Regions from separate parts of the Stenotrophomonas sp. 71799_Sma genome, predicted to be linked through region 3. Evidence: predicted binding sites of a transcription regulator. Region 3 holds the regulator's gene; each other region holds the start of a gene.
What was found. The regulator HrcA, encoded in region 3, represses chaperone genes, less so after heat shock. The targets are predictions, from matches to a motif close to TTNGCACTCNNNNNNNNNGAGTGCNAA.
Positions count from the first base shown of each region.

Region 1: a site for HrcA is predicted at 1,069-1,095, ahead of ACZK4Z_RS20325 (co-chaperone GroES). Genes of this name have one in related genera too.
Region 2: a site for HrcA is predicted at 1,076-1,102, ahead of rpoH (RNA polymerase sigma factor RpoH). Genes of this name have one in related genera too.

Region 1 covers NZ_CM151202.1:4,395,729-4,397,994, reverse strand. Annotated here, with positions in the region: gene ACZK4Z_RS20330 (endonuclease) at 1-790, opposite strand, end outside; gene ACZK4Z_RS20325 (co-chaperone GroES) at 1,142-1,429, shown strand; gene groL (chaperonin GroEL) at 1,511-2,266, shown strand, end outside.
Region 2 covers NZ_CM151202.1:4,435,631-4,437,896, reverse strand. Annotated here, with positions in the region: gene ACZK4Z_RS20525 (response regulator) at 1-112, shown strand, start outside; gene ung (uracil-DNA glycosylase) at 122-835, shown strand; gene rpoH (RNA polymerase sigma factor RpoH) at 1,114-1,989, shown strand; gene ACZK4Z_RS20510 (RHS repeat domain-containing protein) at 2,263-2,266, shown strand, end outside.
Region 3 covers NZ_CM151202.1:1,847,557-1,849,822, reverse strand. Annotated here, with positions in the region: gene grpE (nucleotide exchange factor GrpE) at 111-626, opposite strand; gene hrcA (heat-inducible transcriptional repressor HrcA) at 690-1,754, opposite strand; gene recN (DNA repair protein RecN) at 1,870-2,266, shown strand, end outside.

The sequences.
Region 1 (2,266 bases), 2.3 Mb from region 3:
GCGCGGTGTTGGTGGACAGCTTCACGCTGCGGCCGCTGGCCGGGTAGGTCAGCGGCACGCTGCCGGAGGTGCCGCAGCTCAGGGCGAAGGCGCCGCTGGCCAGGTTCACCGTCTCGCTGAACACCACTTCCAGGTCGGCGGCAGCCGGGAAGGTGCTGCTGCCCTGCGCCGGGGTGGTGGTGGACACCGACGGCGGCGTGTTCGGGCCCGGGGTGCCACCCCCGCTGAAGGTCTGGCCGTTGTTGCAGCTGCCAAACGTCTGCTTGGCCGATTCGGCCCAGGTGAAGTGGGCGTACTGGCTGCCGCTGCCGGTAAGCTGAAGCGAGGTGCCCGGGGCCGTGCTGTTGGTCTCGGCCACCGGAATGTTCTGGCTGGTCATGCCGGCGGCAGGGCCACCGGAGGCGGTGATGGCGCCCTCGTAGCTGAGGAACTGGACCACCTTGCCGCTGGCATCGACCAGGGCGATGCCGTCGTTCGGACCGTTCTGCAGGCCGTTGGTCGGGTAGCTGACCACGGCCAGGGTGGCGCTGCCGCAACCCGCGGCGGTGCCGGCCGGGACCGGGTTGTTGGCGTAGACCGTGGCCGCCGAAGGATTGCTGCCGTTGTAGAGGTGGAGGCGGTAGCCGGACAGGTCCTCGCCCGCGGTAGCGACCACTTCGATGGCTTCGCCGACGTCACCGGCGGCGGTGCTGTCGTCGTAATGCAGTTCGTTGATGAAGACCTCGGCCTGGGCCGGCGCGGCGGCCAGCGCCAGCAGGCAGGCGGCGGCAAGCGGGGACAGCAATCGCATCGACTACTCCTTGTGATTGGGAATGCGCGGCCGAGCCTAAGGCCGATCCAGTGACACTTTGTCGTAAATGAACGTCAGATATCTGACAGTGGGACATCTATCACTAAATAGCACCCCTTGCCCCCTTGGCTTGCCGCACTGCATCCCTATACAGGCGTCCACGCAGGGAGGCAGGTTTCCCGGTCCCGAGAAAAATTTCGGGATCAGCCCTTGAAAGGCCTGTGGAGGTCTCCATCTCTGTCGTGCTCCCGACTTGTCGGGCTTTTTCACGCGCGTTGCTGGCACTCGTCTGGTACGACTGCTAACATCGCCGGACTTTTTTAGACCAATCAATAACTTAAGAGGTCTCTCATGAGCATCAAGCCGCTGCACGACCGCGTTGTGGTCAAGCCGATCGAAGCCGACGAAATCTCCGCCGGTGGCATCGTCATTCCGGATTCGGCCAAGGAAAAGTCCACCAAGGGTGAAGTCGTGGCCGTCGGCCCGGGCAAGCCGCTGGACAACGGCAGCGTGCGCGCTCCGTCGCTGAAGGTCGGCGACAAGGTCATCTACGGCCAGTACGCCGGCAGCTCGTACAAGAGCGAAGGCGTCGAGTACAAGGTCCTGCGCGAAGACGACGTGCTCGCCGTCATCGGCTGAGCCTCAGCGCGACCTGCTTTTCTGTAAGACATCCCCTTTCGTCGCCGGGCCCGGCCCGGTGCAAACATCGAGGTAATCGCAATGGCTGCCAAGGATATTCGTTTCGGTGAAGACGCCCGTTCGCGCATGGTGCGCGGCGTCAACGTTCTCGCCAATGCCGTCAAGGCCACCCTGGGCCCGAAGGGCCGCAACGTCGTTCTGGAAAAGAGCTTCGGCGCGCCGACCATCACCAAGGACGGCGTGTCCGTCGCCAAGGAAATCGAACTGGCTGACAAGTTCGAGAACATGGGCGCGCAGATGGTGAAGGAAGTTGCTTCGCGCACCAACGACGACGCGGGCGACGGCACCACCACCGCCACCGTGCTGGCCCAGGCCCTGATCCGCGAAGGCGCCAAGGCCGTTGCCGCCGGCATGAACCCGATGGACCTGAAGCGCGGTATCGACAAGGCCGTCGTGGCCGCCGTCTCCGAGCTGAAGAACATCTCCAAGCCGACCGCCGACGACAAGGCGATTGCCCAGGTCGGTACCATCTCGGCCAACTCGGACGAGTCGATCGGCCAGATCATCGCTGACGCGATGAAGGAAGTCGGCAAGGAAGGCGTCATCACCGTTGAAGAAGGCTCGGGCCTGGACAACGAGCTGGACGTGGTCAAGGGCATGCAGTTCGACCGCGGCTACCTGTCCCCGTACTTCATCAACAACCAGCAGTCGCAGACCGCTGACCTGGATGACCCGTACATCCTGCTGCACGACAAGAAGATCTCCAACGTCCGTGACCTGCTGCCGGTGCTGGAAGGCGTCGCCAAGGCCGGCAAGCCGCTGCTGATCGTTGCCGAA
Region 2 (2,266 bases), 2.3 Mb from region 3:
GTCCGGTGCCAACGATCTGGTGCTCAAGCCGATCGAAGAGCGCCTGCTGGTCACCAAGGTGCTGTTCCAGCTGCGCCTGGCCCGGTTGAACGATGGACCCCTGATTCGATGAAGTGGCGTGATGATTGATGAAGTAGCCGGCACCCCGACGATCCAGCTCGAGCCGAGCTGGAAGCAGCATGTCGGCGATTACCTGATGCAGCCGCAGATGCGCGAGCTGTCCAGCTTCCTGCGCCAGCGCAAGGCCAGCGGTGCGGCGGTGTTCCCGCCCGGCCCGCAGATCTTCGCTGCGTTCGATGCCACGCCGTTCGAGCAGGTGAAGGTGGTGATCCTCGGCCAGGACCCGTACCACGGCCGCGGTCAGGCGCATGGGCTGAGCTTCTCGGTGGCGCCCGGAGTGCCGGTGCCGCCGTCGCTGCTGAACATCTACAAGGAGATCGAGAGCGATCTCGGTATCCCGCGTCCGGACCATGGCTGCCTGATCCCGTGGGCGCAGCGCGGTGTGCTGCTGCTCAATGCCGTGCTGACGGTGGAAGAGGGCCAGGCCGGTGCCCACCAAGGGCGTGGCTGGGAAGGTTTCACCGACCACGTGGTGGATGTGCTCAACCGCGAACGCGACGGCCTGGTGTTCATGCTCTGGGGCGCGTACGCGCAGAAGAAGGGCAAGGTCATCGACACCCGCCGCCACCGTGTGCTGAAGTCGCCGCACCCGTCGCCGCTGTCGGCCCACCGCGGCTTCCTGGGCTGCCAGCATTTCTCGATGGCCAACGAGTACCTGCAGCGCCGCGGCCAGGCCCCGATCGACTGGTCGCTGCCGCCGCGTTCGGCGCTCTGACCGCCGGCGGGTGACCGGGGCTGAACGCCGGGCAACGTTTCCGGGCCTGAATGGGCTCTGCGGACGGCCCGTTCAGCTCCGCTTGACCGGAATCAGCCGGATTCCAGCAGGTAATTGATTGAATTCCAAGGGATTGTGAATCCCGAAAAGCGTGCTCGCCACTGTCATCAAATCGCGCTACGGTAGGGCTCTGTTTGGGACCAGTGTTGCATCAATAGGATGCTGGAACTTTTTCCTCCTTTAGCAGTCCAAATGCCGGACTGCTAAGATGGGTGCCTATGAGCCAGAACACCTCTACTGCCCTTGTGGCAAACAATCTCCCGATTCCCAGTGCGCTCGGTTCGCTGGACGCCTACATCGGTGCCGTGCACCAGATCCCGGTGCTGTCGGTCGATGACGAACAGGACCTGGCCCGTCGCTTCCGCGACGGCAACGATCTTGACGCCGCCCGCGAGCTGGTGCATTCGCACCTGCGCTTCGTCGTGCACGTGGCCCGCGGCTACAACGGCTACGGCCTTGCGCTGGGCGACCTGATCCAGGAAGGCAACATCGGCCTGATGAAGGCGGTCAAGCGCTTCGACCCGGACATGGGCGTGCGCCTGGTCTCCTTTGCCGTGCACTGGATCCGTGCCGAGATGCACGAGTTCATCCTGAAGAACTGGCGCATCGTGAAGGTCGCCACCACCAAGGCGCAGCGTAAGCTGTTCTTCAACCTGCGCAAGTCGAAGACGCGCCTGGGCTGGATGAACGCGGCTGAGGTCAGCGCGGTGGCGAAGGACCTGAACGTGTCCGAGCGCGAGGTCATGGAAATGGAGTCGCGCCTGTCCGGTCGCGATATCGGTTTCGATGCGCCGACCGACGAGGACAACGAACACGCGCCGCCGTCGCCGGCCGCGTACCTGGTTGCCAACGACGAAGACCCGTCGATGGCCTACGAACGTGCAGACAGCGAAGACAACCAGATGCAGCTGCTGCGCGAAGGCCTCGCCGAGCTGGACGCCCGCTCGCGCGACATCATCCGCCGCCGCTGGCTGGATGCCGACAGCAAGGTGACGCTGCAGGAACTGGCCGACGAGTACGGCGTGTCGGCCGAGCGCATCCGCCAGGTTGAGGCGAACGCGCTGAAGAAGATGAAGGCGCTGTTCACCGCGTAAGGCATAGATCTTTGGTTCGGTTCCTTTTTCCGGCCCCCGTTCTGATGAAAAGCCCCGGCGTTGGTCGGGGCTTTTCGTTTGACCGGCATGGCTGTTGGTAATGCGGGCCGCTGATCGGCTGCTTCAGTAGTACCAGCCCATGGCGGGCAATCATGCGCTTCCAGTAGCCGTTCAATCCCTCGCGAGGTTTATAGCCGAGGGCCTGGTCCAATTCAGAATGGTCCCTCTGGCCTCAGTCCTGGAGTTGGACTCCGATGACTGCCTTCCTGTGCTATGA
Region 3 (2,266 bases):
AGGCTCGTGGAACATTCAAGCCGTCTCCCGAACGCTGTGTTCAGCGCCTGGAAAACCTTGCCAGGCATGGCCTGGCACAACCGGGACCGGGCAAAGCCCGGCCTGGTCCATCAATCGGCGGCCACCACCACCAGCGCCGGCCGCAGCAGGCGCTCGTTGAGCAGGTAGCCCTTCTGGAACACGGTCACCACGCTGCCCGGGGCAGCGCCCGGCGTCGGCACCTGGCTGATGGCCTGGTGGTGTTCCGGGTTGAACGGCTGGCCGATCGGATCCAGCAGGACCAGTCCGTTGTCGGCGGCCACCTTCAGCAGCTGCTTGTAGGTCAGCTCCAGGCCTTCGCGCAGCGGGTGCGGGTCGTCGCCGGCGGCCTTCAGGCCGGCATCCAGGCTGTCGAACACGGGGAGCAGATCGCCCAGCAGCTTCTCGTTGGCGAACTTGCGGGCCTGTTCGATGTCACGGGCAACGCGCTTGCGCTGGTTCTCCAGGTCGGCGCGCTCACGCAGGGCATCGGCCTTGACCTGTTCGATTTCGGCGCGCAGGCGCTCGACTTCGTCGTTGACGCCGGCGGTGGCGGCCGCATCGGCGGCACTCTGCTGGGATTCGATATCTGGCTGTTCGTGGTTCATGTCTGGGTCCCTGGCGGTCAATCTCCGCCTCCACCCACCCTAGTGTGGGCGGGATGCTGCGTTTCAAGCGTCGGATGTTCCCGGCGGGCGGCCGGCTGGCGAAAACGCCGCGCCCAGTACATCGGCGGTAGCCTGGACCAGCGGGATCACGCGGTCGTAGGCCATCCGCTTGGGGCCGATCACCCCCAGCACGCCCAGCACCTGGCCATTGGCCGTGTAAGGGGCAGTGACCAGCGAGACGCCCTGCAGCGGCATCATCCCGGTCTCCTCGCCGATGAAGATGCGCACGCCGGGCGCCTGGATGGTCCGCTCCAGCAGCTGCAGGATCTCCCGCTTGCTGGAGAACAGCTCGAACAGCTCGCGCAGGCGCTCCAGGTCGGACAGGTCCTGCACCCCCATCAGGCGAGTCTGGCCGGCCACCAGCATGTCGTCGGCCGCCGGCTGCAGGGCCTGCTCGGCCAGCTCGATGCTGTGCGCCAGCAGCTGTTCCAGCTCGGAGCGGGCATCGCGCAGTTCCAGCAGCAGTCGGGTGCGGATCTCGGCCATCGGCAGGCCGGCGAAATGGGCATTGAGGTAGTTCGCGACCTGCTCCAGCTGGCCCGGCGCGAACTCCTGCCGGGTCTCGATGACGCGGTTCTGCACCTCGTTGTCGGCAAACACCAGGATCGCCAGCACCCGGCGCCCGTCCAGCGCCACGAAGTCGATCTGGCGGAAGGCGAACTGCTCGCGTCGCGGCGCGCTGACCACGCCGACGAAGTGGCTCATCGCCGACAACAGCTCCGAGGCGCTGCCGAGCAGGGCCTGGGTGCTGCCGCCGCCAGCCAGTTCCTGGCGCAACCGGGCCAGCTCGCCTTCGCCCGGCGGCTGCATCTGCAGCAGGCTGTCGACGAACACGCGGTAGCCATGCGCGGTCGGGACGCGCCCGGCGGAGGTGTGCGGCGAGGCCAGCAGCCCCAGGTCTTCCAGGTCACCCAGGATGTTGCGGATGGTGGCCGGACTGACCTCCAGCCCGGCCACGCGCGCCAGCGTCTGCGAGCCGACCGGCTCGCCGTCCTGGATGTAACGCGCGATCAGCGTGCGCAGCAGATGGCGCGCACGCGGGGCAAGCTGGTCGGGAGAACCGTGCATGGAATCAACCTGTGAGACACGGACACTAGATAATGGCGGCGCATCACCTTGGCAAGTCATTGGACCTCCCTCGCCCGCGTGCTAGCGTTGCGCGGCTGCTGATACCCCCTTACCCATGCTCAGACATCTTTCGATCAAGGATTTCGCCGTCGTCCGCGCCACCGAACTGGAGTTCGGGCCAGGCATGACCGTGGTTTCAGGCGAGACCGGCGCCGGCAAGTCGCTGATGGTCGACGCGCTGGGCTTCCTGTCCGGCCTGCGCGCCGACAGCGGCGTGGTCCGCCACGGCGCCGCGCGCGCCGAGCTTTCGGCCGAGTTTGCGCTGGAGCAGCTGCAGGCTGCACGCCAGTGGCTGGCCGACAACGAGCTGGACGACGAGGAGCAGTGCCAGCTGCGCCGGGTCATCCGCGCCGATGGCGGTTCGCGGGCCTGGATCAACGGCCGCCCGGTGACTCTGGCGCAACTGGGCGACCTGGCCTCGCTGCTGGTGGAGATCCACGGACAGCACGAAC